3 regions of the Streptomyces sp. NPDC052236 genome follow, and region 2 is predicted to be linked to each of the others. Evidence: riboswitches for the same ligand, from Rfam matches in the RefSeq annotation. Region 2 holds a riboswitch; each other region holds the start of a gene.
The links. A riboswitch is a leader RNA that binds a small molecule or an ion and turns the genes downstream of it on or off. The one in region 2 is predicted to bind thiamine pyrophosphate.
Positions count from the first base shown of each region.

Region 1: another riboswitch for thiamine pyrophosphate. It lies ahead of ACIHCQ_RS12065 (thiamine ABC transporter substrate binding subunit); the one in region 2 lies ahead of thiO (glycine oxidase ThiO).
Region 3: another riboswitch for thiamine pyrophosphate. It lies ahead of thiC (phosphomethylpyrimidine synthase ThiC); the one in region 2 lies ahead of thiO (glycine oxidase ThiO).

Region 1 is NZ_JBIUBL010000005.1:327,488-337,786, forward strand. Features, by position in the region: gene whiG (RNA polymerase sigma factor WhiG) at 1-491, shown strand, start outside; gene ACIHCQ_RS12025 (TetR/AcrR family transcriptional regulator) at 553-1,110, shown strand; gene ACIHCQ_RS12030 (M23 family metallopeptidase) at 1,085-1,861, opposite strand; gene rpsB (30S ribosomal protein S2) at 2,118-3,098, shown strand; gene tsf (translation elongation factor Ts) at 3,234-4,079, shown strand; gene pyrH (UMP kinase) at 4,246-5,031, shown strand; gene frr (ribosome recycling factor) at 5,141-5,698, shown strand; gene ACIHCQ_RS12055 (phosphatidate cytidylyltransferase) at 5,698-6,837, shown strand; gene rlmN (23S rRNA (adenine(2503)-C(2))-methyltransferase RlmN) at 6,995-8,107, shown strand; TPP riboswitch at 8,129-8,234, shown strand; gene ACIHCQ_RS12065 (thiamine ABC transporter substrate binding subunit) at 8,304-9,407, shown strand; gene ACIHCQ_RS12070 (ABC transporter permease) at 9,446-10,299, shown strand, end outside.
Region 2 is NZ_JBIUBL010000031.1:44,255-54,553, forward strand. Features, by position in the region: gene ACIHCQ_RS36800 (phytoene desaturase family protein) at 220-1,713, shown strand; gene ACIHCQ_RS36805 (hypothetical protein) at 1,748-2,647, opposite strand; gene metF (methylenetetrahydrofolate reductase [NAD(P)H]) at 2,699-3,616, opposite strand; gene thiE (thiamine phosphate synthase) at 3,729-4,418, opposite strand; gene ACIHCQ_RS36820 (Rv2175c family DNA-binding protein) at 4,578-4,943, opposite strand; gene ACIHCQ_RS36825 (NAD(P)/FAD-dependent oxidoreductase) at 4,987-6,243, opposite strand; TPP riboswitch at 6,306-6,418, shown strand; gene thiO (glycine oxidase ThiO) at 6,416-7,648, shown strand; gene thiS (sulfur carrier protein ThiS) at 7,645-7,854, shown strand; gene ACIHCQ_RS36840 (thiazole synthase) at 7,860-8,654, shown strand; gene pknB (Stk1 family PASTA domain-containing Ser/Thr kinase) at 8,889-10,299, shown strand, end outside.
Region 3 is NZ_JBIUBL010000001.1:634,529-644,827, forward strand. Features, by position in the region: gene ACIHCQ_RS03035 (IclR family transcriptional regulator) at 1-248, shown strand, start outside; gene ACIHCQ_RS03040 (SsgA family sporulation/cell division regulator) at 370-831, shown strand; gene ACIHCQ_RS03045 (YibE/F family protein) at 835-2,217, opposite strand; TPP riboswitch at 2,289-2,430, shown strand; gene thiC (phosphomethylpyrimidine synthase ThiC) at 2,423-4,261, shown strand; gene ACIHCQ_RS03055 (hypothetical protein) at 4,316-5,143, opposite strand; gene ACIHCQ_RS03060 (metallophosphoesterase) at 5,292-6,470, opposite strand; gene ACIHCQ_RS03065 (LacI family DNA-binding transcriptional regulator) at 6,639-7,769, opposite strand; gene hisC (histidinol-phosphate transaminase) at 8,224-9,303, shown strand; gene ACIHCQ_RS03075 (cytochrome ubiquinol oxidase subunit I) at 9,556-10,299, shown strand, end outside.

The DNA of each region.
Region 1 (10,299 bases), on a different contig from region 2:
GGGCCCTGGACTGGATTCCGCGCTCCGTGCGGCAGAAGGCCAGGGCCGTCGAGCGCGCCTACGCCACGCTGGAGGCGCAGCTCAGGCGTACGCCGTCCGAGTGTGAGGTCGCCGCCGAGATGGGCATTGCCGTCGAGGAACTGCATGCGGTTTTCAGCCAGTTGTCACTGGCGAACGTCGTCGCGCTGGAGGAGTTGCTGCATGTCGGCGGCGAAGGCGGCGACCGGCTCAGCCTGATGGACACCCTGGAGGACACCGCCGCCGACAACCCCGTCGAGGTGGCCGAGGACCGGGAGCTTAGGCGGCTGCTCGCCCGCGCTATCAACACTCTTCCCGAGCGAGAGAAGACCGTCGTCACCCTCTACTACTACGAGGGCCTCACTCTCGCCGAGATCGGCAATGTCCTCGGCGTCACGGAGAGCCGGGTCAGTCAGATCCACACAAAGTCGGTGCTGCAGCTGCGCGCGAAGCTGGCCGACGTCGGACGATGACGCTGAATCGTCCCTGCCTCATCCGTAGAGTGTTCATGTGCCCAGGATTCGAGCGGCCTCCGTGGCCGAGCACCGGACGATGCAGCGCGACGCCCTGCTGGACGCCGCGCGTTCCCTGTTGTCCGAAGGCGGTACGGAGGCGCTGACCTTCCCCGCCCTCGCCGAGCGTACGGGCCTGGCCAGGTCCTCCGTCTATGAGTACTTCCGCTCGCGCGCCGCGGTCGTGGAGGAGCTGTGCGCGGTCGACTTCCCCGTCTGGGCGGCGGAGGTCGAGGCCGCGATGCAGCGGGCGGACACGGCCGAGGACAAGGTCGAGGCGTATGTACGCCAGCAGCTGGAGCTGGTCGGGGACCGTCGCCACCGGGCCGTCGTCGCTATCTCCGCCGGCGAACTGGACGCAGGGGCGCGAGAGAAGATCCGCGCCGCGCACGGCGGCCTGATCGCGATGATCGTAGAGGCGCTCGGGGAACTGGGCCAGGAGCAGCCCCGGCTGGCGGCGATGCTGCTGCAGGGTGTCGTGGACGCCGCGGTGCGCCGTATCGAGCTCGGCGCGGCGGAGGACCCGGCGGCCATCGCCGACGCGGCGGTGTCGATCACGCTGCGAGGCGTGACGGGTTGACCCCCGGCGGCCCGGCGCCCCCGCCCATGCACCCGCGCATCCGCTCACCCTCGCCCATGCCCCGCCGCAGCCGCCGGCCTGCCGCGGCGGCTGTGACCAGGAGCAGCGCGGCGTGTGTGGCTCCGGCCGCCCCCGCGCGAAGCGGCGCGGCGACCGGAGCCCCGGCCCCCGTCGCGAGGGCCGGGACGCCGATGACGGGGAGCAGCCGGGACGGGCCGTGGCGCAGCAGCTGGGGCGGTAGCAGGGACAGCGGATCCAGATACTCCGAGCCGCGCAGCAGACCCCAGTGCAGGCAGCCCGCACCGCAGTGGGACGGCCCCGCGGTGACCGTGGCCACCACCTGGCCCGCGACGGCCTTCGCCCCCACCGGGAGCAGCGGCCGGACCGGTTCGTACGTCGTCCGCAGTGGCGGCTCGCCCGTACGGGCGAGGGTCAGGGAGAGCACCCCCCGTCCCGCGACCACCGCCGCGAACGAGACCCGGCCGGGCCCCGTGGCCCGCACGGGGGTGCCCGGCGGCGCGGCCAGATCCACTCCGCGGTGCCCCGGCCCGTACGCCGAGGACGGCGGCTCCCAGCCCCGTACGACCACGGGACGCGGCGGCCCCACCGGCCAGCCGGTGGCCGAGGCCGCGTGCCCTGCGCCCACAAGGAGGAGCGCGGCCAGCAGCGCGGAGACGACAAATCCGCGGGGGACGCGATACGCGACGCGATATGCGACGCGGTACACGGTGCGAAACAGGGCGCGGTACATGGCACAACCGTCCCGCGGAACGCCATACCCGCGTTGATCAAGGTCCGGAACTGTGGACTACTGACGGGTTGTGGACAGCGCCGTCACCCGAGCGTGTCCCGGTCCCGTACACTTCTTCTGGCGATCCGGGTCACCGGGTCGACTTCGCACGCCCCGCCACCTCACCTTCAACGGTCGGTGGCCGCGCTCCTCGGTCCCTTGTGGCACGGCGCGTCGGGGCGTCAGGACATAACCGAGCACCCAAGGAGATACGGCCATGGCCGTCGTCACGATGCGGGAGCTGCTGGAAAGCGGCGTCCACTTCGGTCACCAGACCCGTCGTTGGAACCCGAAGATGAAGCGATTCATCTTCACGGAGCGCAACGGCATCTACATCATCGACCTGCTCCAGTCGCTGTCGTACATCGACCGCGCCTACGAGTTCGTCAAGGAGACCGTCGCCCACGGCGGCTCCATCATGTTCGTCGGCACCAAGAAGCAGGCCCAGGAGGCCATCGCCGAGCAGGCGACGCGTGTTGGCATGCCTTATGTCAACCAGCGCTGGCTGGGCGGCATGCTCACCAACTTCTCCACCGTCTACAAGCGCCTTCAGCGTCTGAAGGAGCTTGAGCAGATCGACTTCGACGATGTGGCCGCCTCCGGCCTCACGAAGAAGGAGCTCCTGGTCCTCTCTCGCGAGAAGGTCAAGCTGGAGAAGACCCTCGGTGGTATCCGCGAAATGCAGAAGGTGCCCAGCGCCGTCTGGATCGTCGACACCAAGAAGGAGCACATCGCCGTCGGTGAGGCGCGCAAGCTCCACATCCCGGTCGTCGCGATCCTCGACACCAACTGCGACCCCGACGAGGTCGACTACAAGATCCCGGGCAACGACGACGCGATCCGCTCCGTCACCCTGCTCACCCGCGTGATCGCCGACGCCGTCGCCGAGGGCCTCATCGCCCGTTCCGGCGTCGCCACCGGCGACACCAAGCCGGGCGAGAAGGCCGTTGGCGAGCCGCTCGCCGAGTGGGAGCGCGACCTGCTCGAGGGCGAGAAGAAGGCCGACGAGGCCGAGGCCCCCGCCGCCGCTGAAGCCGAGACCGCTGCCGCCGAGGCGCCCGCCGCCGAGACGGTTGAGACGGTTGAGACCGCTGAGACGGCTGAGACCCCGGCGCCCGCCGCCGAGGCTCCGGCCGCCGCTGAGGCCCCGGCCGAGACCGAGGCCGAGAAGCCGGCCGCGGACTCCGAGCAGGCCTGACCTCTCAGGTTCGGTTGTTGAACGGCGGGGGACGGTGCCACAGGCGCACCGGCCCCCGCCGCTCACCCGTAAAAGCCGCTCACCGATAGAGCCGCGCACCCATAGATCTTCGACTTTCGAGAGAGAATCAAGGACATGGCGAACTACACCGCCGCTGACGTAAAGAAGCTCCGCGAGCTCACCGGCGCCGGCATGATGGACTGCAAGAAGGCCATCGACGAGGCCGACGGCAATGTCGACAAGGCCGTCGAACTGCTCCGCGTGAAGGGCCAGAAGGGCGTCGCCAAGCGCGAGAGCCGCAGTGCCGAGAACGGCGCCGTCGTCTCCCTCATCTCCGAGGACAAGACCTCCGGCGTTCTGCTTGAGCTGAAGTGCGAGACGGACTTCGTCGCCAAGGGCGACAAGTTCCAGAAGGTCGCCAACACGCTCGCCGCGCACGTGGCCAAGACCTCCCCGGCCGACATCGACGCGCTGCTCGCCTCCGAGATCGAGCCGGGCAAGACCGTCCAGGCGTACGTGGACGAGGCCAACGCCACCCTCGGCGAGAAGATCGTCCTCGACCGCTTCGCGCAGTTCACCGGCGGCTACGTGGGCGTCTACATGCACCGCACCATGCCCGACCTTCCGCCGCAGGTGGGCGTCCTGGTCGAGCTGGACAAGGCGACCGACGGCGCCGCTGTCGTCGCCAAGGACATCGCGCAGCACATCGCCGCCTTCTCGCCGAAGTACCTCAGCCGCGACGAGGTCCCGGCCGATGTCGTCGAGAACGAGCGTCGTGTCGCCGAGGCCACCTCCCGCGAGGAGGGCAAGCCCGAGGCCGCCCTGCCGAGGATCGTGGAGGGGCGCGTCAATGGCTTCTTCAAGGAGGTCACCCTTCTTGAGCAGGCATTCGCCAAGGACAACAAGAAGTCCGTCCAGAAGGTTCTGGACGAGGCCGGTGTCACGCTGAAGCGCTTCGCGCGCATCCGCGTCGGCGCCTGAGCCTGAGCCGGTACGCGTTCGACCCGGGAGCCCGATAGGGTTTTCCCACGCAGTCATCGGCCGCGCAGGCGCCGGACGACCGCAGATCTGACGAGGAGGCCATTGCCGACAGGGACACCAGCACCCACGGCAATGGCCTTCCTCGTATGTGCACGAGGAGATCTCCATGAACAAGCGCGCGGACGGCAGCACGGCTGCCGACGACAAGAGCGACGACCACGACGACAAGAAGTCCGGCCGCTTCATGCTGAAGCTGTCCGGTGAGGCCTTCGCCGGCGGCGGGGCGCTCGGCGTCGACCCCGACGTCGTACACGCCATCGCGCGGGAGATCGCCGCGGTTGTCCGGGACGGCGCGGAGATCGCGGTCGTCATCGGCGGCGGCAACTTCTTCCGCGGAGCCGAGCTTCAGCAGCGCGGGATGGACCGGGCCCGCTCCGACTACATGGGCATGCTCGGCACGGTGATGAACTGCCTCGCGCTCCAGGACTTCCTGGAGAAGGAGGGCATCGACTCACGCGTCCAGACCGCCATCACCATGGGGCAGGTCGCGGAGCCGTACATTCCGCTGCGTGCGGTACGCCACCTGGAGAAGGGCCGCGTCGTCATCTTCGGCGCCGGTATGGGCATGCCGTACTTCTCCACCGACACCACCGCCGCGCAGCGTGCCCTGGAGATCGACGCCGAGGCTCTGCTGCTGGGCAAGAACGGCGTCGACGGGGTGTACGACTCCGACCCCAAGACCAACCCCGACGCGGTGAAGTTCGACGCGCTGGAGTACAGCGAGGTGCTCGCCCGCAACCTCAAGGTCGCCGACGCCACCGCCATCACCCTCTGCCGCGACAACGACCTCCCGATCCTCGTCTTCGAACTGCTCAACGCAGGCAATATCGCCAGGGCCGTCCGGGGTGAGAAGATCGGCACTCTTGTGAGCGACCAGGGCACCCGGGCCTGAATCGGGGATGGACAAAGTCCTGCCGGTCGGACACCGTGCAGGAAAGACGCGACGCAGGTTCCGCCGGCCCCGCTTCAGCCGGGCCACTCAAGACACGCAGGAGCAAGTGGTGATCGAAGAGACCCTCCTCGAGGCCGAGGAGAAGATGGAGAAGGCCGTCCTGGTCGCGAAGGATGACTTCGCAGCGATTCGTACCGGACGTGCTCACCCGGCGATGTTCAACAAGATCGTCGCGGACTACTACGGTGCGCTGACCCCGATCAACCAGCTGGCCTCGTTCTCGGTTCCCGAGCCGCGGATGTGCGTGGTGACCCCGTTCGACAAGAGCGCTCTGCGCAATATCGAGCAGGCGATCCGCGACTCCGACCTCGGCGTCAACCCGAGCAATGACGGCAATATCATCCGGGTGGTGTTCCCGGAGCTCACGCAGGACCGCCGCAAGGAGTACATCAAGGTCGCCAAGACCAAGGCCGAGGACTCCAAGATCTCGATCCGCGCCGTGCGCCGCAAGGCCAAGGAGAGCATCGACAAGATGATCAAGGACGGCGAGGTCGGCGAGGACGAGGGCCGCCGCGGCGAGAAGGAGCTCGACGACACCACCGCGAAATACGCCGCGCAGGTGGACGAGCTGCTCAAGCACAAGGAAGCCGAGCTGCTCGAGGTCTGATGAACGACTCTTCCTGGGGTGCCCCGCCGCGAGCCGGTTACGTCGGGGAACAGCTGCCTCCCGATCAGCGGGCCACCCCGGCGGGTCCGGCATATGATGAGCAGGACATACAGCACACTCGGCCCATGTCCGTCGTGCCGGGCGCCGCGCCGGGTTTTCCCGGCGCCGGCGGCGAGGCCGCGGGCAGAGCGGCCGACGGCCGTGCCGACGGTGACGACCGAGACCGGGGGGCTGCTCGGCTGAGCGGCCCCCTGTTCCGCGACGAGATGCCGCAGGAGCCCATGCCCACCCCGCCGCCGGCGGCACCCGAGCCGCCGAAGAAGAAGCGGGCCGGCCGTGATCTGCGGGCGGCCATAGGGGTGGGTCTCGGACTCGGCGCGATGCTGGCCGTGTCCCTCTTCATCGTCGAGGCCGTGTTCGTCGGCGTCGTCGCGGTCGCCGTGATGGTCGGCCTGTGGGAACTCACCTCGCGCCTCGAAGAACGCAAGCAGATCAAGGCGCCGCTGGTGCCGCTCGCCATCGGCGGCGCGGCGATGGTCGTGGCCGGTTATGTGAGCGGTGCGGACGGCGCGTTCGTCGCCATGGCGCTCACGGCGCTGGCGGTGCTCGCCTGGCGGATGACCGAACCGCCCGAGGGCTACCTGAGGGACGTCACGGCGGGCGTCTTCGCGGCCTTCTACGTGCCCTTCCTGGCGACGTTCGTCGTGATGATGCTCACCGCGGACGACGGTGCGCTGCGGGTGCTCATGTTCCTGGTACTCACCGTGGTCAGCGACACCGGCGCGTACGCCGTCGGCTGGCGGCTGGGCACGCACAAGCTCGCGCCGCGCATCAGCCCCGGGAAGACCCGCGAGGGCCTGGCGGGCGCGGTGGCGTTCGCCATGGCCGGGGGCGCGCTGTTCATGCAGTTCGTCATCGACGACGGCGTGTGGTGGCAGGGCCTCATCCTGGGCTTCGCGGTCGCGACCACCGCGACGCTCGGCGACCTGGGCGAGTCGATGATCAAGCGCGACCTCGGCATCAAGGACATGGGCACGCTGCTGCCGGGGCACGGCGGCATCATGGACCGGCTGGATTCGCTGCTGCCGACCGCTCCCGTGGTGTGGCTGTTGCTGGTGATCTTCGTGGGCAGCGGCTGACCGGAGGCGGTTACCCTGGAAGGGCTCGTCGCCGCTGAGCGACGGGCCTTTTCTGCTTCGCGCCTGCTGGGGTGACCCCAACAGGTCTCCTGGCTTCGGCATTGCCACTTTGCCGCTTGCCGATTGCCGCTCTGCCGCTTCTGAGGAGTTACCGCTGATGGCCCCCGCCCCGGGAGAACTGATTTTCGCCGCCCCCCGGGGAGCCAAGATGCCCCCACGGCACCTCGCCGACCTCACCCCCGCCGAGCGCAGGGACGCCGTCGCCGCGATCGGTGAGAAGCCGTTCCGCGCCAAGCAGCTCTCCCAGCACTACTTCGCGCGGTACGCCCACGACCCCGCGCAGTGGACCGACATCCCCGCCGCCGCGCGCGAGAAGCTCGCCGCGGAGCTGCTGCCGGACCTGATGACCGTCGTGCGGCACATCTCCTGCGACGACGACACCACCCGTAAGACCCTGTGGCGGCTGCACGACGGCACACTGGTCGAGTCCGTGCTGATGCGCTACCCGGACCGGGTGACGATGTGCATCTCCTCGCAGGCGGGCTGCGGAATGAACTGCCCCTTCTGCGCCACGGGACAGGCCGGCCTCGACCGCAATCTCTCCACCGCCGAGATCGTGCACCAGATAGTGGACGGCATGCGCGCCCTGCGCGACGGCGAGGTCCCGGGAGGACCCGCCCGCCTGTCCAACATCGTCTTCATGGGGATGGGCGAGCCGCTCGCCAACTACAAGCGGGTCGTCGGCTCCATCCACCGCCTGACCGACCCCGAGCCGGACGGCCTCGGCATCACGCAGCGCGGGATCACCGTCTCCACCGTCGGTCTGGTGCCCGCGATGCACCGCTTCGCCGACGAGGGCTTCAAGTGCCGCCTCGCCGTCTCGCTGCACGCGCCCGACGACGAGCTGCGCGACACCCTCGTCCCCGTCAACACGCGGTGGAAGGTACGGGAGGTGCTGGACGCCGCCTGGGAGTACGAGGCGAAGTCCGGCCGCCGGATCTCCATCGAGTACGCGCTCATCCGCGACATCAACGACCAGGCGTGGCGCGGCGATCTGCTGGGCCGCCTGCTCAAGGGCAAGCGGGTCCACGTCAACCTCATCCCGCTCAACCCGACGCCGGGATCGAAGTGGACGGCCTCGCGCCCCGAGGACGAGAAGGCCTTCGTGGAGGCCATCGCCGCGCACGGCGTGCCGGTCACCGTCCGCGACACCCGTGGCCAGGAGATCGACGGCGCATGCGGCCAGCTCGCCGCGACCGAGCAGCGGTAGTCTGAGCACGAAAGTCTGTATGTAATCCGACAGGGGAGCGCCACAGCGCTGAGAGTGCGACACCCGTCGCAGACCCTCTGAACCTTGCCCAGGTCATTCTGGGTAGGAAGTTCGGTCACCACTCAAGCTGTTGCGCCCTGCTCACTTCCTGTGAGCGGGGCCGCGTCTCTTCCTGGTCACTCCAGGAGGAATTTCAGTGAGCACCACCAAGAAGCTGGCGGTCACCGCCGTCGCCGCCGCGCTGGGCATATCCACGCTCGCCGCCTGCGGCGGGGAGTCCGAGGACTCCGCCGACACCGGTTCCAAGGCCAAGCCCACGTCCAAGACCGTGACGCTCGTCAGTCACGACTCCTTCGCCGCCTCCGCCGCCGTACTGAAGGAGTTCACCCGGCAGACCGGCTACACCGTCCAGGTGCTCAAGAGCGGCGACGCGGGCGCGGCTCTCAACAAGGAGATCCTCACCAAGGGCGCCCCGCAGGGCGATGTCTTCTTCGGCGTCGACAACACCCTGCTCTCGCGGGCGCTCGACAACGGCCTGTTCACGCCGTACGAGGCCAAGGGCCTGGACCGGGTCGCCGACGCGGCGCAGCTCGACAAGGACAAGCACCGGGTCACGCCCGTCGACACCGGTGACATCTGCGTCAACTACGACAAGAAGTACTTCGCCGACCGGAAGCTGGCTCCGCCGCAGTCCTTCGAGGACCTGGTGAAGCCCGCGTACAAGAACCTTCTGGTGACGGAGAACGCCGCGACCTCCTCGCCCGGCCTCGGCTTCCTGCTCGGCTCGGTCGGCAAGTACGGCGACGACGGCTGGCAGGACTACTGGAAGCAGCTGAAGGGCAACGGCGTCAAGGTCGTGGACGGCTGGGAGCAGGCGTACAACGAGGAGTTCTCCGGCTCCGCGGGCGGCAAGAAGACCAAGGGGGACCGGCCCCTGGTCGTCTCGTACGCGTCGAGCCCGCCCGTCGAGGTGCTCTACGCCGAGCCACAGCCGGCCGAGGCGCCCACGGGTGTCGCGACCGGCACCTGCTTCCGGCAGACCGAGTTCGCCGGCCTGCTCAAGGGCGCCAAGAACGAGGCGGGCGGCAAGGCGCTGCTGGACTTCCTGGTCTCCACGAAGTTCCAGGAGGACATGCCGCTGAAGATGTTCGTGAACCCGGTGGTCAAGGACGCGAAGCTGCCCGAGCTGTTCACCAAGCACGGCGTGGTGGTCGACAAGCCCGAGACCGTCGCTCCTGATGAGATCGCCAAGAACCGTGAGCAGTGGGTCCAGTCGTGGTCCTCGCTCGTACTGAAGTAACCACCTCGCTGCGCGGGAATGCGGCGCGGCTCGCGCTGATGGCCGGGCCCGTCGCGTTCTTCGCGGTCTTCTTCGCCTATCCCGTCGCCGCGATTGTCGGCCGTGGCCTGCGGATCGACGGAGTGTGGCAGTTCGGCCGGATCGGTGAGGTGCTCGGGCGCGCCGACATTCTGCGGGTGCTGTGGTTCACCACCTGGCAGGCGCTCGCCTCCACCGGGCTCACGCTGCTGATCGCGCTGCCCGGTGCGTACGTCTTCGCCCGCTTCGCCTTTCCCGGGAAGCGGCTCCTGCGGGCGGCGGTGACGGTTCCGTTCGTGCTGCCCACCGTCGTCGTCGGCACGGCGTTCCTGGCGCTGCTCGGGCGCGGCGGGCTGCTCGACCAGGCGTGGGGCGTGCGGCTGGACACCACCGTGTGGGCGATCCTGCTCGCGCACGTCTTCTTCAACTACGCCGTGGTCGTACGCACGGTGGGCGGCCTGTGGGCGCAGCTCGACCCGCGCCAGGAGGAGGCTGCCCGGGTGCTGGGCGCCGGGCGGTTCGCGGCATGGCGGCGGGTGACGCTGCCCGCCCTCACGCCCGCCGTGGCCGCCGCCGCGCTCATGGTGTTCCTCTTCACCTTCACCTCCTTCGGCGTCGTACAGATCCTCGGCGGACCCACCTACGCGACGCTGGAGGTGGAGATCTACCGTCAGACGGCACAGCTGCTGGACCTGCCCACGGCGGCCGTACTGACGCTGGTGCAGTTCGCCGCGGTGGGCGCGATCCTCGCCGTGCACGCGGCGACGGTACGGCGGCGGGAGACCGCGCTGAAGCTGGTGGACCCGGCGCGGACCGCGCACCGGCCGCGCGGCGCGGGGCAGTGGGCGCTGCTCGGCGGGGTGCTGGCCACCAT
Region 2 (10,299 bases):
TCCGGGGAGCCACGCCGTTCCGCCGCCCCGTGTCGTCGGTGCCGGCGTCGCGCCCCTTCCGTGGTCCCCACTCTTCCCTCCGCGCAGGTCCGGGCCCATCCGCGCGCGTACTCAACTCGTCCACTAGGTACGCATACTCAGCCATCCGCGCTCATGCCCATGCGCGAGCGCCGCCCGGTGACGATCGCGTTGTCAGTGGTGGCCGATACAGTCACGGACATGGCACGGATTGCGGTGATCGGCGCCGGGATGGGCGCCCTGGCGGCTGCCGCCCGGCTGGCTGTGGCAGGCCACCGGGTGACGGTGTATGAGCGCGCGGCGACCTACGGCGGCGCCGTGGGCCGGTTCGAGCGCGCGGGGTTCGTCTTCGATACCGGCCCCGGTCTGCTGCATCTGCCCGCCGTATGGCGGGACTTGTTCATCAAGACCGGCAAGGAGCCGCTGGAGCAGTGCGTCGGGCTCGTCCAGGTGGACCCGGCGAGCCGCCATCTCTTCGCCGACGGCACCGAGGTACTGCTGCCGAACGCCTCGCGGGCCGGAATCGTCTCCGCGCTGGACGCGGCGCTCGGCGCGGGGGCGGGCGAGCGGTGGGGCGCGTTCCTGGGGCGGGCCAGGGATGCCTGGGACCGGTCCCGGCGGCCCCTGCTCGAAGAGCCCCTGTGGGCCGACTGGCAGGTGCTGGGACGCGATCCGTATCCGGCACTCCGGCAGCGGAAGGCGCTGCGGATGCGCCAGGCGTCCACGGTCGCGGAGGTCGGCGCGTGGGAGTTGGCGGAGCCGCGGCTGGCCGCGCTGCTGGACGGGTACGCCCTGGCGTACGGCCTGGATCCCCGGCACGCTCCCGCGGGTGCCGCCGTGCTGCCGTACATGGAGCAGACCTTCGGCAGTTGGTACGCCGAGGGCGGGCTGCGGGAGCTGGCGCGCGCGGTGTACGAGCGGTGCCTGGCGCGGAAGGTGGAGTTCGCCTTCGGTACGGAGGTGTGCCGGATCGCCGAGAAGGACGGGCGGGCGGCCGGGGTCGAGCTCGCCGACGGCACGGTCGCCGGGGCCGACCATGTGGTGGCGGGCGCCGGGGTGGCGGCGGATCTCGTCGGGCACGAGCTGTGGCGGGACACAGACGTACGGCCTCACGGGAGCGCCGGAGGCACGCCGCTGCCGGGCAGGTTCACCGTGCTGCTGGCGCTGAGCGGTGCGCGGCCGGGATCGGCAGTGCACCGGAGTGTGGTCCACTCCCCCGCGGCGGGCGCGGAGGCCGCGGCGGTCTTCGCCGGCCGGCCGGCCGAGCGGCCCACGGTCACGGTGTTGCGGCCGGACGATCCGCGTACCCGCCCGGACGAGGTGCATGAGGCGGTCACCCTCTCCGCGACCGTTCCGGCCCACGGGGGTGCGGGTGTCGACTGGACCGACGCGGCGCTGCGCGAGCGGTACGCCCAGGTGCTGATCGACGCCGCGCGCACGGCCGTTCCGGAAATACGCGAGCGCCTGCTGTGGCACGAGATACGGACGCCCGCGGAGGCGGGCGTGGTGTCCGCTCCGGCACTGGCCGGGGGCGGCGGGCGGTATCTGCACCCGGCCAACAGCACCCGGCTGCCCGGCCTTTATCTGGTGGGCGGCCGGTCGCACCCGGGCGGCGGTCTGGCGCACGCCGGGATGTCGGGTGCGCTGGTGGCCGGACTGATCGTGGAGGGCCCGGAATTCCGCGGTTCCCAGTGACCGGATCCCGACCGCCCCCGACGGCGCGAGGCGGTCAGTAGCGGTACGGCTGCTGCTCGTTGTACCCGGGGCCGTAGCCGTGCGGGGAGGGGTCCTCCTGCGGCAGCGGCGGCGTCTGCTGATCCTCCTCGCGCGGCTGCGGCACCCAGACGCCCCCGGGCGGCGTCTCGCTGTACTGCTGCTGGGCGTAGGGGTCGGCGTACTGCTGTTGCTGCTGGCCGCCGAAGCTGTCGTACGTCTCGTAGGTGTCGTACTGCTGGCCGCCCACGTACGGGTCGGAGTAGGCGGCGTACTGCTGCTGGCCCGTGCCGTAGTCGTACTGCCCGCCGTAGCTGTCCTGGCCCGACGGCTGCTGACCGTAGCCGGAGCCGGAGCCGGGGTAGGCGTCGTAACCGCTGTCGTACGTGGCGTAGTTCTGGCTCTGGTCCTGCTGTTGGTCCTGGTGCCGGTCCTGGTCCTGGGCGGCCTGCTGCTGAGCCTCGTACGCCGCGTCGCTGTACACGCCGTACTGCCCCGTGTCGTCCGGCAGCGGCTGCGGCTCGTAGACCGCGCGCGACTCCAGTTCCGGCTCCGGGACGGCGACGGCTTCGTAGGCGAGGTCGGAGACCTCCAGCGTGGGCTCTCGGGAGGCTCCCTGGTCCCGCCGGCCTGTGGACTTGCGCCGTCGGCTCGCCCCCGGGCTGCCGCCGAGCGCCCAGCCGGTGGAGAAGCCGCGCCGGAAGGAGAGCGTGACGTAGGTCTGGCCGACCGCGAAGGCGATGGCGCCGAACGCGATCACCGGGACCGAGGGCACCAGTACGCCGACAACCACCCCGAGGAAGCCCGCGAAGGCGAGCAGTCGCCAGCGCAGCCGGGCCTTGTACTGCAGCAGCACCTCACCGAGCAGCCATAGCGCGACAACGCCGAACGCGAGATAGAGGACCGTCCAGCCCATGCCCGCCCCCCTCCTGCGGCCGCCGCCCCTGTTCGGAGCGGGTACGACCGATCACGACTGCTCGTGCAGTCCGAGATTCTCGTAGATCTCAAGCGTCGCGGTGGAGTTGTTGAGTGTAATGAAGTGCAGTCCGGGGACACCCTCGGAGAGCAGCCCCGCGCAGAACTCCGTCGCGAACTCGATGCCAATGGAGCGTACAGCGGCGGGATCGTCCTTGACGGTGAGGATCCTCTCTTTCAGCGCGGACGGCAGCGAGGCATTGCTGAGCTGCGCGAATCGTTCGAGCTGCTTCACGTTGGTGACCGGCATGATTTCCGGGATGATCGGGGTCTCGCAGCCCGCGGCCTCGACCCGGTCGCGCAGCCGCAGATAGTCCTCGGGCTGGAAGAACATCTGCGTGATCGCGTAGTCGGCGCCCGCCCGGCACTTGTCCACGAAGTGGCGGATGTCGGTGTCCCAGTCCGCCGAGCGCGGGTGCATCTCGGGGAAGGCGGCGACGCCGACGCAGAAGTCCCCGGACTCCTTGATCAGCCGCACCAGCTCGGCGGCGTACCGCACACCCTTGGGGTGCTTGATCCACTCGCCCATCGGGTCGCCGGGCGGGTCGCCCCGGACGGCGAGGATGTTGCGGATCCCGGCATCGGCGTACTGCCCGATCATGTTGCGCAGTTCGGCGATGGAGTGGTTCACCGCAGTGAGGTGCGCGACGGGGGTGAGGGTGGTGTCGGCGGCGATCCGCTCGGTCGCCTTGACGGTGCCCGCGCGCGTCGAACCGCCCGCGCCGTAGGTCACGGACACAAAGCTGGGACCGACCGCTTCGACTCTGCGCAGCGCGTTCCAGAGGTTGCGCTCGCCCTTCTCGGTCTTGGGCGCCCAGAACTCGAAGGAGTACGACGATTTGCCGGTCGCAAGCAGTTCGCGCACCGTTCGTGCGCGATCTGTCCTGGTAGAAGCTGTTCCGGAGGCCATACGGGCAGGTTAACCACGGCTCGGCGGTCACCCAACCGAACAGTAGAGAAATGCCTGATTTATCCGATTGCCGTCCACCCCTCGGACACTTTTCGGACAGCTATGTGGACGCTTATGCGGACACCTGTGCGGCGCGTATCCGCTTGGCCAGTGCCGCCGTCGCCTCGGCCGGGTCGTCGGCCTCGGTGATCGCCCGTACGACGACGATCCTGCGCGCGCCCGCCTCCAGCACCTCGTCGAGATTGCCGGCGTCGATGCCGCCGATCGCGAACCACGGCCGCTCGGTGCCCAGCGCGGCGGCGTACCGCACGAGGCCGAGCCCCGGTGCGTACCGCCCGGGCTTGGTCGGGGTGGGCCAGCAGGGGCCCGTACAGAAGTAGTCCACGCCGGGTTCCACGGCGGCGGCGTCGACCTCGGACTCGGCGTGGGTGGAGCGGCCGATCAGCACGTGGTCGCCGAGGATCGCGCGGGCGGCGGGGACCGGCAGATCGCCCTGTCCCAGATGCAGCACGGCGGAGCCTATGGCGTGTGCCACATCGGCGCGGTCGTTCACGGCGAGCAGCTTGCCGTGGCGGCGGCAGGCGTCGGCGAAGATCTGGAGGTGCTCCAGCTCCTCGGCCGCCTCCATGCCCTTGTCGCGCAGCTGCACGATGTCGACCCCGGAGGTGAGCACGGCGTCGAGGAACTCGGCGAGGTCACCCTCCTCCTTCCGGGCGTCCGTGCACAGATAGAGCCGGGCGTCGGACAGCGGCGTACGAGGCGTACGAGGCGTACGAACCGTGGGCATGGCTACCGCGGGCATGGCTGGTCCCCCCGTTGGGTCGGCTGAGTCGGCGGTGGACGGGCGGCGGCTGCACACCTCCGCCCGCACCACCGCGTGTGGGTGCCATTGCCGTCCTGCCACCCTGACGGCCCCGACGTCGCGGCGTCAGGGTGGCAGGACGGCCAGGACAGCAAGGCGTCAGACAGCGAGGGCCTGAGCCCGACGCTTCACCTCCGTGCCGCGGTTCTCGCTGAGCGCCTGCGCGGGCGTGCCCGGCAGGGACGGGTCGGAGGTGAAGAGCCACTCAAGCATCTCTTCGTCGGTGAAGCCGTCGTCCCTCAGGAGGGTCAGGGTCCCGGCGAGACCCTTGACCACCTTGTCGCCGTCGATGAAGGCGGCAGGCACCTGAAGCGCCCGGTTCGCACCGCGGCGTACGGCGATCAGCTGGCCTTCCTTGACCAACTGCCGTACGCGTGTCACCTCGACACCGAGCATTTCCGCGATGTCGGGAAGGTGGAGCCAGGCGGGTACGAGAGCATCGATTTTTGCGTCAATCTCGGTCACAGGACAAGCGTGCCATCCCGGACTGACAGTGGATAGCCGGACCCTAGTCGGCTGCCTCCTTCAGAGGCACCGACGGGTCGGCCGCACGCACCGGATCGAGCCGCGCTCCGGACACGATGAGTTTGCGCCCCTGCGTCAGATCACGGGCCCTGCCGACGGCGAGCAGCGCCACCAGCGCGCCCTGGCGCAGCCACAGCACCGACCAGGAGGCACCCGCCGGATCACCCCGCCACATCAGCGTGTCGGCGGCCGGGTGATGCCCGGCGTACTGGACGAAGCGGCCGAACTGCTCGGACCAGAAGTACGGAACCGGGTCGTAGACCGCCGGCACCTCGGGCAGCCCGCCGCCCGGCAGGCTGCCGATGATGTTGGCGGCGACCGTACGCGGCCCCTGGAGGGCGTTGTCCCAGTGGTGCACGAGCAGCCGCTCGCCGTAGCGGCCGGACGGGAAGGAGGCGCAGTCCCCGACGGCGTACACATCGGGCAGTGAGGTGCGCAGATACTCGTCGGCGGTGATTGCGCCGTCCGGGCCGAGCGCGATACCGGAGCCGGAGCCGGCCAGCCAGGCGGTGGCGGGCCGGGCGCCGATGCCGACGACGACGGCGCCCGCCGGGAGCTGCCTGCCGTCCGCGAGGATTACCGTCCCCGGTTCGACGGCCGCCACGCGCGCGTGGGTGAGCAGTTCCACACCGTACTCCGCGTACCAGTCGGCCATCGGGGCGGCGACCTCGGCGGGCAGGGCCCCGGTCAAGGGCCGCCCGGCGGCCTCGACAACGGTGACCGTGCGGCCCGCCTCGCGGGCGGCCGTGGCGAACTCCGCGCCGATCCAGCCTGCGCCGACGACCACGATGTCGTGGTGCGCGGCGAGGACGGGGCGCAGCCGCGCGGCGTCATCGAGCGTCCGCAGCAGATGGACGCCGGGGACGCCCTCGGCGTCCGGGAGCCTGACCGGCTCCGCGCCGGTGGCGAGGACCAGGATGTCGTACGGCACCGGGCCCGCCTCGGTGTCCAGTTCGTGCGCGTCGGCGCGTACGCCGGTCACCTCGCAGCCCAGCCGCAGTTCGACGCCGAGCGCCTCGAAGTCGACGTCGAAGGCCGAGCCCTCCGCCGTGCCGAGCAGGATCGCCTTGGAGAGCGGGGGCCTGTCGTAGGGCTGGTGCGGTTCGGCGCCGATGAGGGTGACGGGGCCGGTGAAACCCTGTTCCCGCAGGGCCACGGCGGTCTGCACACCCGCCATGCCCGCGCCGACGACGACCACGCGCTGCCGATGGGCTGCCTGTGCTGTCCGCTGCTCGCTCACCCGGCAACCTTAGTTGCCGGTCCCTTACTCCGCGTTGAGGCCTGGGGTTAGGGTGGCGACCGTAAGGCACTCGCGGGAGTCCGGACGCACCGGGCTGAGAGGGAGGCTGGACGGCCTCCGACCGTACGAACCTGATCCGGGTCATGCCGGCGAAGGGAGGGGCTGGACGCCCATGTCTCGTACTTCAGACGTCCTCATTGTCGGGGGCGGCATCATCGGCCTGGTCACGGCCTGGCGCACGGCGCAGCGCGGGCTGAGCGTCGCCGTCGCCGATCCGGCGCCGGGCGGCGGGGCCGCGCAGGTCGCGGCGGGCATGCTCGCCGCCGTCACCGAGCTCCACTACGGCGAGCAGACGCTGCTCCGCCTCAATCTGGAGTCCGCGCGGCGCTACCCCGCGTTCGTCGCCGAGCTGGAGGAGGCGAGCGGACAGTCCGTCGGCTACCGCGCGTGCGGCACGCTCGCCGTGGCACTCGACGCGGACGACCGCGCGCACCTGCGTGAACTGCACACCCTGCAACGCCAGTCGGGCCTGGAGTCGGAGTGGCTCACGGGGCGTGAATGCCGCCGCCTGGAGCCGATGCTCGCGCCCGGCGTGCGCGGGGGCCTGCGGGTGGACGGCGACCACCAGGTCGATCCGCGGCTGCTGGCCGCGGCGCTGGTGACGGCCTGTGAGCGGGCCGGGGTGGTGTTCCACCGCGGCTGGGTGGAGCGGCTTTCGGTGGTACGGGGGCGGGCGGCCGGGGTCGTACTGGCGGCGGGCGCCCAGGGCGCGGGCCAGGGGGCGGGCCCGGGGGACGAACTCGCGGCGGAACAGGTGGTGCTGGCGGGCGGCTCCCTGAGCGGCAGGCTCGGCGGCGTACCGGCGGACGTACTTCCTCCGGTACGGCCGGTGAAGGGCCAGGTCCTGCGGCTGACCGTGCCGGCTCCGTACGCGCCCTTCCTCTCCAGGACCGTGCGTGCGGTGGTGCGCGGCAGCCACGTCTATCTGGTGCCGCGCGAGAGCGGCGAGCTGGTCGTGGGCGCGACCAGCGAGGAGCTCGGCTGGGACACCACTGTGACGGCGGGCGGGGTGTACGAGCTGCTGCGCGACGCGCACGAGCTGGTGCCCGGCATCACCGAGCTGCCGCTCACCGAGACGCGCGCCGGGCTGCGGCCCTGCTCGCCCGACAACGCGCCGCTGCTGGGGCCGACCGCGCTGCCGGGGCTGCATCTGGCGACGGGGCACCACCGCAATGGGGTGCTGCTCACGCCGGTGACCGGGGATGTGCTGGCGACTGTGCTGGCCGGTGGCGACGTGCCGGAGGAGGCGCGTCCCTTCACTCCTCGCCGCTTCTCTGCCGGGTCCGTCGTGCCTGCCGGGTCCGTGCCTGCCTCGCCTGCCGCGACTCAGGAGCAGTTCGTATGAACGTCCTGAACGTCTCCGTCAACGGCGAGACGCGAGAGCTCGCCACCGGCACCACCCTGGACGCCCTGGTCGCGGCCCTGACCGCCGCCTCGTCCGGTGTCGCCGCCGCCGTCAACGAGGCGGTCGTCCCGCGCGGCGAGTGGGCCCGTACGCGCCTCGGCGACGGCGATCGCGTCGAAATCCTCACCGCTGTGCAGGGAGGCTGATCACCATGGCCGACGACCGTCTCACCATCGGCTCCACGACGTTCAACTCCCGCCTGATCATGGGTACAGGCGGGGCGCCCAGCCTCGACGTACTCGAACGCTCCCTCGTCGCGAGCGGCACCGAACTCACCACCGTCGCGATGCGCCGCGTCGACCCGACCGTGCGGGGCTCCGTCCTGTCCGTCCTGGAGAAGCTCGGTATCCGTGTGCTGCCCAATACGGCGGGGTGCTTCACGGCGGGCGAGGCCGTGCTGACCGCCCGGCTGGCGCGGGAGGCGCTCTCCACGCAGTGGATCAAGCTGGAGGTCATCGCGGACGAGCGCACGCTGCTGCCCGATCCGATCGAGCTGCTGGACGCGGCGGAGACGCTGGTGGACGACGGCTTCACGGTCCTGCCGTACACGAATGACGACCCGGTGCTCGCCCGGAAACTGGAGGACGTGGGCTGCGCGGCGATCATGCCGCTGGGCTCGCCGATCGGCTCCGGCCTGGGCATCCGTAATCCGCACAACTTTCAGCTGATCGTCGAGCACGCGCGCGTGCCGGTGATTCTGGACGCGGGCGCGGGCACGGCGTCCGACGCGGCGCTGGCGATGGAGCTGGGCTGTGCGGCGGTGATGCTGGCGTCGGCGGTGACGCGCGCGCAGGAGCCGGTGCTGATGGCGGAGGCGATGCGGCACGGGGTCGAGGCGGGGCGGCTGGCGTACCGGGCGGGGCGGATTCCGCGGCGGCACTTCGCGGAGGCGTCGTCGCCGGTGGGGGGGCGGGCGGTGCTGGATGCGGAGCGGCCGGCGTTCTGAGGCGGTCGGCCGCGCCTGGGCCTGTCGGGCGGGGCCGCTGCGCGGGGCCTGTTCCCCACCCCGCCTCACCTCGAACTGGGGCTCCGCCCCAGACCCCGTACGCCCTTCGGGCGTGTCCTCAATCGCCGGACGGGCTCTATTCACGTCACAGGTCCGCCTCAGTACCGCTGCGGTCCAGACCCGACCCCACCCGGCCATCTACCCCTCTCCGCCCCTGCTCGTACAATCACCGGCGTGGATACGACCCTCAAGGACCCCCTCGTCGGGCACGTGCTCGACGGCCGCTACCGCGTCGACGCGCGCATCGCCGTCGGCGGTATGGCCACGGTCTACCGGGCCGTCGACACCCGACTCGACCGGGTGCTCGCCCTCAAGGTGATGCACCCCGCCCTCGCCGCCGACGCCTCCTTCGTGGAGCGGTTCATCCGCGAGGCCAAATCCGTGGCGCACCTCGCGCACCCCAACGTCGTAGGGGTCTTCGACCAGGGCGCCGAGGGCGCGTACGTCTACCTGGCGATGGAGTACGTCGCTGGCTGCACCCTGCGCGACGTACTGCGCGAGCGCGGCGCGCTCCAGCCGCGGGCCGTGTTCGACATCCTGGAACCCGTGCTCGCCGCGCTCGGCGCCGCGCACCGGGCCGGGTTCGTGCACCGGGACATGAAGCCGGAGAACGTGCTGATCGGGGACGACGGCCGGGTCAAGGTCGCCGACTTCGGTCTCGTACGGACCGTCGGCTCGGTCACCAACACCACCGGGACCGTGCTCGGCACCGTCTCCTACCTCGCGCCCGAGCAGATCGAATACGGCACGGCCGACACCCGCGCCGATGTGTACGCGTGCGGGGTCGTCCTCTACGAGATGCTGACGGGCGCCAAGCCGCATGCCGGCGACAACCCCGCCCAGGTGCTCTTCCAGCACCTGAACGAGGACGTACCGGCCCCTTCCGCTCTGGTCCCCGGGCTCGCCGTCGAGCTCGACGAGCTGGTGGCGAGCGCCACCGCCCGTAACCCCGAGGTCCGCCCGTTCGACGCGGTGGCGCTGCTCGCGCAGGTCCGCGAGGCCCGGGCGGCGCTCGGTGACGAGCAGCTGGATCTGGTACCGCCGCAGGCACGTACGGACGCCGAGGACAGGACGGACGGAAAGCACGGGGCGGACGGGACTGACGGGACCGACAGGGCACCCGCCGACGAGGACCGTACGGATGTGATCCCGCGGATCCTCCCCCGCGAGGAGCCTGAGGTCCACCACACCGCCCGGCTCGCGATGCCGCCCGCCCCGGAACCGCAACAGCAGCCCTGGTTCGCCCGCCGACGCTCCATCGTCGCGCTGCTGGCCGCGGCGTTCCTGGTCATCGGCGTCGGTGCGGGCGTCTGGTATATCAACTCCGGTCAGTTCACCCGCGTACCCGCCCTGATCGGCACGACCGAATCGCAAGCCAGGCAGAAACTGAAGAGCGCCGGTCTTGATGTGAAGCAGGTCCGCCACGACTTCAGCGAGACGGTCGAGCGCGGCACGGTCATCGACACCGACCCCACGACCAACGCGCGGATCCGCGGCAATGGCTCGGTGACCATCGTCGTCTCGCTCGGCCCGGAGATCGTCAAGGTCCCCCAGGTCAAGGGCAAGCCGCAGGCCGAGGCCGAGC
Region 3 (10,299 bases), on a different contig from region 2:
TACGCGACCCGCACACGCTCCTCGGGCGGCTCGCTTCGATGGAGCGGATGCAACCGGTCGTGGAGCGACAGCAGTACGCGCTCGGCACGGTCTGTGCCGCCATCCCGATCACGGCCGGATCCGGTGCTGCGGCGATGGCCATTTCCCTCCCTCTGCACCAGGAAAAGCGCTTGCTGCCCGCAGTCGAGCAGCTGCGCAAGGGAGTCGGAGGAGTTCTCAGCTCGCTCGCGTTCTCTATCAGTATCTGAAAAATCACTCCTTGTGATCCTCTAACGGCTCCACCACGATGGTGTCAAGAGGGTCATGGGGATCATTCCTGGCCGTCTTGAGCGGATTTCCCTTCACTGCTTCATTCACTGGGGGTACATGATGCGAGAGTCGGTCAAGGCCGGGGTCGTGATGAGCTTCGTCGTCTCCGAGGAGTTGTCCTTCCTGGTTCCGGTGGAGATCCAGTACCAGTCGGGTGAGCCCTACGCGGTACGGATGACCTTCCACCTGCCTGGCGACCCGCCCCTGATCTGGGTCTTCGGCCGTGAGTTGCTGTTCGACGGCATCCATCGGCCGAGCGGGGAGGGCGATGTGCGCATCGCGCCGATCGTGCCGAGCACGCCTACGTCGCCTGCCGGGCCCGAGGGGCTGCCCGATGTCGGCATCACGCTTCAGGTCGGCCGCGAACGGGCGCTGTTCAGGGCGAGCGCGGCGCCGCTGCTGGTGTTCCTCGACCGCACCGACGAGCTTGTGCCGCTGGGGCAGGAGAGCGCGTACGGTCGTTTCGACTCGCGTCTGGAGGAGGCGCTCGGGCGCATCCTGGCCGAGGAGAATGCCGGCTGAGCGCTACTTCTTGCGGCGGCGGCCTCTGCCTCGTACCGGCGACGGTGACGGTGACGGCGAGGGTGGCGATCCGGGCGACGCGGCAGACGCGGGCGACGGACCGGATGTTCCCAGCGTCGCCGCTGCAGGGGTTCCCGGGCGGTCCGCGGAGACCACCAGCGCCGCGAGCGCCGTCGTCACCGGCACCGAGGCGACCAGACCGATCGACCCGACCAGCGTCCGTACGATCTCCTCCGCCACCAGCTCGCTGTTGGCCACCGACCCCACACTGCTCTGCGCGATCGAGAACAGCAGCAGCAACGGCAAGGCCGCGCCCGCGTAAGCCAGTACGAGGGTATTGACGACGGACGCGATATGGTCGCGGCCGATCCGGATGGCGGCCCGGTAAAGCGCGCGCGGCCCCATGCTCGGGTCCGCCTGGTGCAGCTCCCAGACCGCCGAGGTCTGGGTCACCGTCACATCGTCGAGTACGCCGAGCGAGCCGATGATGACACCGGCCAGCAGCAGACCGCTCATGTCGATGTCCGGATACAGGCCGTGGATCAGGCCCGTGTTGTCGTCGGTGTTGCCGGTCAGGCTCGCCCAGCCGATGAAGAGCGAGCCGAGCAGCCCGATCAGCAGCAGTGAGATCAGCGTGCCGAGGACCGCGACCGAGGTGCGCGCGGTGATTCCATGGCAGGCGTAGAGCGCGATCAGCATGATGGCGCTTGCCCCGATCACCGCCACGACCAGCGGATTCGAGCCTTGCAGGATCGCGGGCAGGATGAACAGGGTCAGTACGGCGAAGGAGATGGCGAGCGCGACCAGCGCCATCAGGCCGCGCATTCGTCCCACCAGCACCACCGTCAGCGCGAAGATCCCGGCCAGCAGCGCCATGGGGAGCTTCCGGTTCACATCGGTCACGGAGTACTGGAGATCGCGGGGCGCATCGGGCGCGTACGCCACCACCACGCCCTGGCCCTCGCCCAGCTGCCGTGGCGCGTCCGGCTGGATGACCTCGGTGAAGGTACGGCCCTTCTCCTTGCCGCTGGTGACCTCGATGGTCGCCCTCTTGCAGCTGCCCTGCTGGGCGTTGACCGCCTCGCGGCCCTCGGGCGTGGACGTGTCGCCGGTCGGCGGGACCTGCGCCGCGTTGACGTCCTTGCAGTTGACCTTCTCGACCTTCACCACCTCGCCCTGCTCGGTCTGCCGGTCGAAACCGACACCGGTGCGCTCATGGCCGGGCGCGCCGCCCGGCCAGAGCACGAGAAGGCCCACGACGACCGCCGCGGCGAACGGAATCACCACGGCCGCGATGACCCTGCGAAGGTGCTGGGAGACGGGCGCGGCGGGCCCATGGCTGTGCGTATGGCCGTGCGGCTCGGGCGTCTGCTGCGATGAGGTCACCGACCGATCATCGCAAGAACGAGAGGGGCCCTCTGGTCAGCGCGCCAGAAATGACGCTAGCGTAATGGCACCTTTGCACACGCGGGAGCTCGGAGCACCGGGCTGAGAGGGCGCTGACCTCCGTACATACAGATGTACGTACGGAAGCCGCTGCGTCGACCGCCGAACCTGTTACCGGATAATGCCGGCGTAGGGAGTAGGTCTCATGACCGTATCGGACGCACGCACGCCTGCCCACGAACCGCTCGAAGAGCGCGAATTGGGTGAACCGGGTCAATCAGGCGAACCTGGTGGATCTGGAGCATCTGGCGGATCTGGCGGGAAGTCCATCGGCTGGCACAAGGGGTACGTCGAGGGCTCACGCCCCGACCTCCGGGTGCCGGTGCGACTGGTGCACCTCACCAACGGCAAGGACGTGACGCTGTACGACACGTCCGGCCCGTACACCGACCCCACCGTCGAGACCGATGTCCGCCGCGGCCTGCCGCCGCTGCGGGAGAACTGGGTCATCGGCCGCGGCGACACCGAGGAGTACGCGGGCCGCCCGGTCCGCCCCGAGGACGACGGGATCAAGCACACCTCGCCGCGCGGCGGGCTGCGCAATCTCGACGCGGTCTTCCCCGGCCGCCCGCGCCAGCCCCGCCGGGGGCGCGAGGGGCAGGCGGTGACGCAGCTCGCGTACGCCCGCCGGGGCGAGATCACCCCGGAGATGGAGTACGTCGCGATCCGCGAGAACGTCTCCCCCGAGGTCGTACGCGAGGAGATCGCGGCCGGGCGGGCCGTACTGCCCGCCAACGTCAACCACCCCGAGATCGAGCCGATGATCATCGGCAAGCGGTTCCTGGTGAAGGTCAATGCCAACATCGGCAACTCGGCGGTCACGTCCTCCATCGAGGAGGAGGTGGACAAGATGACCTGGGCCACCAAGTGGGGCGCGGACACGGTCATGGACCTCTCCACCGGCCGCAATATCCACACCACCCGCGAGTGGGTGCTGCGCAACTCCCCCGTGCCGATCGGCACCGTGCCGCTCTATCAGGCGCTGGAGAAGGTCGACGGCAGGGCCGAGGAGCTGACCTGGGACGTCTACAAGGACACGGTCATCGAACAGGCCGAGCAGGGCGTCGACTACATGACGGTCCACGCGGGTGTGCTGCTGCGGTACGTCCCGCTGACCGCCCGCCGCAAGACCGGCATCGTCTCGCGCGGCGGCTCGATCATGGCGGCCTGGTGCCTGGCGCACCACAAGGAGTCGTTCCTGTATGAGAACTTCGAGGAGCTGTGCGAGATCCTCGCCTCGTACGACGTGACGTACTCCCTCGGCGACGGCCTACGGCCGGGCTCGATCGCGGACGCCAACGACGAGGCGCAGTTCGCGGAGTTGCGCACGCTGGGGGAACTCAACACGATCGCCAAGCGTTTTCAGGTACAGACGATGATCGAAGGCCCCGGTCACGTCCCGATGCACAAGATCAAGGAGAACATCGACCTCCAGCAGGAAATCTGCGAGGAGGCCCCCTTCTATACGCTCGGCCCGCTCACCACGGACGTGGCCCCGGCGTATGACCACATCACCTCCGGCATCGGGGCGGCGATGATCGCCTGGTGGGGCACTGCGATGCTCTGCTACGTCACGCCCAAGGAGCACTTGGGCCTGCCCGACCGCGACGACGTGAAGACCGGCGTCATCACGTACAAGATCGCGGCGCATGCGGCGGACCTGGCCAAGGGGCATGCGGGCGCGCAGGACTGGGACGACGCGCTGTCAGACGCGCGATTTGAGTTCCGGTGGGAGGACCAGTTCAATCTGGCCCTCGACCCGGACACGGCACGGCAGTTCCACGACGAGACGCTCCCGGCCGAGCCGGCGAAGACCGCGCACTTCTGCTCGATGTGCGGTCCAAAATTCTGTTCGATGAAGATCTCGCAAGACATCCGGCGGCAGCACGGCGGCTCGCAGGAGGAGATCGAAGCGGGCATGGAGGAGAAGTCGAAGGAGTTCGCCGCGGCGGGAAACCGGGTCTATCTGCCAATCGCGGACTGAGTCCGGCTGACCGGACTGAGCCCGGCTGACCCGGACAGTCCCGGGCCGGTCGGCTCACTCCGGCTGGTGTTCGGGGCCGCCGAAGTCCGGGCTTGTGAAGTCCGGGCTGGTGAAGGTGGGTCGCTGGCCCGCCGTTGAGCCGTCGCTCGGGCTGGAGTAGTCCGGGCCGCTGTAGCCGATCTTCGGTATACGGCTCACATGGCGCGGCGGTGTGGTGGAGGACGGGTCGGCGCTGGGATCGGCCAGCGCCGCCCGCAGGAAGGGCAGCAGGCCACGCTCCAGTACCGCGTGGCGCCAGGCCTCCTTGGCCCGGGCCACCTCGTCCGGCTCGCCCCCGGCCTCCTCGGCAGGAACCTGGGTCGCGCCGTTGCGCAGGGCGGTGAGCAGCAGCCCGACCGCGGCGATCAGGATGCCGGCCGCCGTGACGGCACCGAAGAACCAGCCCGCGGTGAGCAGGGTCTCGGCGAAGGAGGGAGTGGGGTTGAGCAGCTTCAGGATGTAGCCGACCAGCAGAAAGATCGCCGCTGCCGTGCCCGCGAGCACCGGTGCCAGTACGGCGATGACGGCGGCGAAACCGGCGCCGTCATCGCCGCCGGCCTGGCCCACCGCGGGTGCCAGCACGGAATTGCGTACGGACGCGTCGGCTGTGGGTGCCCGTTGCTCCTCGCGGACCTTCACATAGTTCTCGTACTCGGCCGACGCGGCGCTGGTTATCAGAGCCGTCGCATTCAGGGCCATGGTGCGCAGTTGCGCGGAATTGAGGCGCTGTCCCACGGCGGCGAGATCCGGACGGTCATGGGCGTTGCGCAGCGCGTCATCGAGGATTCGCTCGTACTCGGCGCGATCCTCGGTCAGCAGGTGCGGAGCGCTGTTCATGTGCATCCCCCGATGCTCCGTAGGGCCAGGTTGCCCGCATTGACCGGGCGGTTGGGCAGAAACGGAGGAGAGCCTGCTACGGATAAGCCGATGGTAGAGCTGTTACAGCGCGGGGTGACAGGGGGTTTCCGGAAATCGCCTTCCCGGGATCGGCTCAGTCATGCAACGGCAGTTCGACCACAAGCAGTTTTCCGGCCATCGTCACACCGCCATCCATGGCGATGGCGAGCCCGTCGGCGTACACATGCGGGCCTTCGACGACCGGGCGCGCGCCGTCCTCGCCGTCCTCGGTGCCCACTTCGCCCAGCAAATACGGGATGGGGCTGTGGCCGTGCACGACGCGTCGGCCGCCATAGGCGGTGAGCAGTTCGCGTACGGCGTCGGACCCGGCTTCGTCGCGGAAGGCGAAGCGCCTGGTCAGTTTGCGGAAGAGGTCCCAGCATTCGTCGGCGTCATTACGGGTGACGATCTCGTGCACCGTGTCGTTGACGTCGTCGATGGTGGCGCCGTACTCCAGGTAGGCGGTCGTGTCGGAGTGCATCAGCAGATGCTCGTCCTCCTCGACCACCGCGTCGAGCCGCGCCATCCACTGGAGGTGGACCTCCTGCAGGCGGTCCATGTCGGTCTTCTGGCCGCCGTTGAGCAGCCAGGCGGCCTGGAAGGTGGCGGTGCCCGCACCGGAGTTGACCGGTGTGTCGCCGAACCGTTTGGCGCCGAGCAGCAGCAGTTCGTGGTTGCCCATCAGCGCCTTGCAGTAGCCGCCGGCGGCTGCGGCCTCGGCGGAGAGCCGCATGACGAGGTCGATGACGCCGATGCCGTCGGGGCCGCGGTCGGTGAAGTCGCCGAGGAACCAGAGGCGGGTGTTGCCCGCGGTCCAGTGGCCTTCGGCGTCGATGAGGCCCTGGGCGGTGAGCGCGGCGAGGAGCTCGTCGAGATAGCCGTGGACGTCGCCGACCACATAGAGCGGGCCGGGTCCCTCGGGCACGGGCGTCTCGGCGGGGTCGGCCCGCACTTGGACGGTGTCGCCGGGCCCGCCGCGGGTGATCACCGGGAGGTCGCGTGCGGTGGGGGTGTAGCCGTCCGGAGTCTCGCTCTCCGGGACGGCGTTGCCAGGATGGCCGGAGTTGGTGGAGGGTGCCGGGACAGGCGTCTGTGGGACCTGCGGGGGCGGTGGCGAGACCTGCGGGAGGGCCTGCGGGAGGACCTGCGGGACCTCCTGGTCCTGCGATTGAACGGGAACCTGGGCATACGGCGGTACGCGGAAATCTCGCAACGTCGCCGTCCGCACCACGGGTCCTTGACCGGCCCCCTGAGTCATCGACCCCTCCACCACCGTCGCGCCGCCGTTCACCTCTCGGCCCAACCTGGTCGGAGTGGTCCGCGGTGTCGTGCGCCCATCATAGGAATGCGGCCCGCGCTCTGTGACGCACCAGGGGTGGTGAATCCGTCCGCACCCCTGGTTCGTCGGGTTTTTCGCCCTAATTGGGCCACTTGGGAAGGTCTACTCCGGAGAAGAGGGAGGAGAAGGCGAGGGAGATCGCGGGGCGTTCACCGTCGTCCGCGGCGGGCGGCGCTGCGAAGACGTCCGCACGATCAGCTCGGTGGGTATCACCTGCTCGACGGTCCGGTCCTCGTTGATTCCTTCGATGGCGTCGATGAGGAGCTGCACGACCGCGGTGCCGATCTGGCGCGGTTTGAGCGAGAGCGTGGTGATCGGCGGCTCGGTGGCGGCGTACACGGTCGACTCGCTGCAGCAGACGAGCAGCAGATCCTCGGGAACGCGCAGGCCGTATCGCCGGGCCGCGGCGAGAAGGTCGGTTCCGTTGGGATCGAAGAGCCCGTAGACGGCGTCGGGCCGGTCGGGGCGGGCGAGCAGCCGGTCGGCTGCGACGGCTCCGGCGCAAGGATCGTGGGCGGGGTAGGACTCGTAGACCGGGCTCTGGCCGACGCGCTCGCACCAGTTGAGATACGCGGTGGTGGACAGGCGGGTGTAGGTGTCGGTGGTGGTGCCGGTGAGCAGGCCGATACGGCGGGCGCCGGCGGCGGCGAGATGGTCGAGCAGGGCGAGTACGGCGGCCTCGTGGTCGTTGTCGACCCAGGCGGTGACGGGGAGCGTGCCCGCCGGGCGGCCGTCGGAGACGACGGGCAGCCCCTGGCGGACGAGTTCGGTGACGACAGGGTCGTGGTCGGAGGGGTCGATGACCACGGTGCCGTCGAGGGCGACGTTCGACCAGACGTCATGGCGTGAGGTGGCGGGCAGGATGACGAGTGCGTAGCCGCGGGCGAGCGCGGCGGAGGTCGCGGCTCTCGCCATTTCGGCGAAGTACGCGAACTCGGTGAAGGTGAAAGGTTCATCCCCGTACGTCGTCACCGTCAGGCCGATGAGGCCCGACTTTCCGGTACGGAGCGTGCGGGCCGCGGCGGATGGGCGGTAGCCCAGCCGGTCCGCGACCTCGCGGACATGTCGGCGGGTGGCGTCCGGGAGCCGGCCCTTGCCGTTGAGTGCGTCGGAGACAGTCGTGATCGAGACGCCGGCTGCGGCAGCCACGTCCCGGATGCCCGCCCGGCTCTGCCTGTTGCCCCGGCGGGAGGTCTCCGACCGGCTCACCTGGTGCTTTCCTGCTGCTGTCATGGCGAGCCGATAGTAGGGCTCCGGCGGGTGATTGGGCCGGTCGCATATGCACTCGTTGACAGGCACGTTTCTGCATGGTCCGTGCCGGACAACTCCATTGGAAATCGAGGAAGTTGTGGGTTTCGGCCACGACGTCCCGCGCGTTGGGCCGTATGTGCCTGCCGAATGGTTGATGTTTCGAAGAGGTCTCAACTCACCACTACGGGGGATGCGCGCCACGGAGTGAGCTACGGGCGCGCGCTGCGGGCGGCGAGCGCTCCCTCCCCTTCCAGGCGCTCACCCATACGCAGGGAAGGGGAATCCTCATAAGGTGAGCGGTATCGAGGAGCGGTGTTGAGAAGCGGTACCGGCTACGGAAACGTGACAGCGCGCGGCACAACGCGTGATACAACGCTGGATATGTCGATATGTATATCGACACGCATGGAGTACGGATGGTCGAGGAGGACCTGCGGTGAGCGAGACCAGCCCCAAACTGCGCGCCGAGCTGGACGGCATCCCCACCTACAAGCCGGGCAAGCCGGCGGCGACCGGCGGCCCGGTCGCGTACAAACTGTCGTCCAACGAGAACCCGTACCCGCCGCTGCCCGGGGTGATGGAGAGCGTGATCGCGGGGGCCCACGCCTTCAACCGCTACCCGGACATGGCCTGCACCGGCCTGATGGCCGAGCTCGCGGACCGCTTCGGGGTCCCTCTGACGCATCTGTCCACCGGCACCGGCTCGGTGGGCGTCGCCCAGTCGCTGCTGCAGGCCACCTCGGGCCCGGGAGACGAGGTCATCTACGCCTGGCGGTCCTTCGAGGCGTACCCGATCATCACGCAGATCAGCGGCGCGACGTCGGTGCAGGTACCGCTGACCGCCGGTGACGTACACGACCTGGACGCGATGGCCGAAGCGATCACCGACCGGACGCGGCTGATCTTCGTCTGCAACCCCAACAACCCGACCGGCACGGCGGTGCGCAGGGCCGAGCTGGAGCGCTTCCTGGGCCGGGTGCCCGCCGATGTGCTGGTGGTGCTGGACGAGGCGTACCGCGAATTCGTCCGCGACGCCGATGTGCCGGACGGCATCGAGATCTACCGCGACCGCCCCAACGTGTGCGTGCTGCGCACCTTCTCCAAGGCGTACGGTCTGGCCGGGCTGCGGGTGGGCTTCGCGATCGCCCATGAGCCGGTGGCCGCCGCGCTGCGCAAGACCGCGCTGCCCTTCGGTGTCTCGCAGCTGGCCCAGGACGCGGCGGTCGCCTCGCTGCGCGCCGAGGACGCACTGCTGGGCCGGGTCGGCGCGCTGGTCGCCGAGCGCGGGCGGGTGTGCGACTCCCTGCGCAAGCAGGGCTGGACGGTGCCCGATACGCAGGCGAACTTCGTCTGGCTGCGGCTGGGCGAGCGGACACTCGAATTCGCGGCGGTCTGCGAGGCGGCGGGTGTCGTGGTCAGGCCGTTCCCGGGTGAGGGGGCGCGGGTCACCATCGGGGAGTGCGAGGCCAACGACCTCTTCGTGCACACGGCCGGGACGTTCCGTAAGGATCTCTAGTCCTCTGGACCGCAGATCGGGTCGTCGGCAGGTTTGGGGATGCGCCGACGACCCGGCCCGAGGCAGCCGAAAAGCAGCCGCGCACGGGCAACGACGCAAGGAGTACCCCCGGCGCAAGGGCCGGAAGAGTGTGGGTCATAATTGCTTGTGAATGTGAACGCGTTCACAAGCCCGCCCGCTTCATCCCATGATCAGTGGGGCGAGAGGGGGCAAACCGCCGCCGTGACCACGGCGAGGTAAGGAGAAGACGACGTGGACCTGGCTCTGGCGCCGGAGACCCTGGCGCGATGGCAGTTCGGCATCACCACCGTCTACCACTTCCTTTTCGTTCCCCTGACGATCTCGCTCGCCGCCCTCACGGCCGGCCTCCAGACCGCCTGGGTACGGACGACCAACGAGAAGTACCTCAGGGCGACGAAGTTCTGGGGCAAGCTCTTCCTGATCAACATAGCCATGGGTGTCGTCACCGGCATCGTCCAGGAGTTCCAGTTCGGCATGAACTGGTCCGACTACTCGCGCTTCGTCGGTGACGTCTTCGGCGCGCCGCTCGCCTTTGAGGCGCTGATCGCGTTCTTCTTCGAGTCCACCTTCATCGGGCTGTGGATCTTCGGCTGGGACAAGCTGCCGAAGAAGATCCATCTGGCCTGCATCTGGATGGTCTCGATCGGCACCATCCTCTCCGCGTACTTCATCCTGGCCGCCAACTCCTGGATGCAGCATCCGGTCGGCTACCGGATCAACAAGGAGCGCGGCCGGGCCGAGCTCACCGACTTCTGGCAAGTGCTCACCCAGAACACCGCCCTCGCCCAGTTCTTCCACACCATCACGGCCGCCTTCCTCGTCGGCGGCGGCTTCATGGTGGGCATCGCCGCGTTCCACCTGGCGCGCAAGAAGCACATCCCGGTGATGCGCACCTCACTGCGGCTCGGGCTGATCACCGTCGTGATCGCCGGACTGCTCATCGTCGTCAGCGGTGACCGGCTGGGCAAGATCATG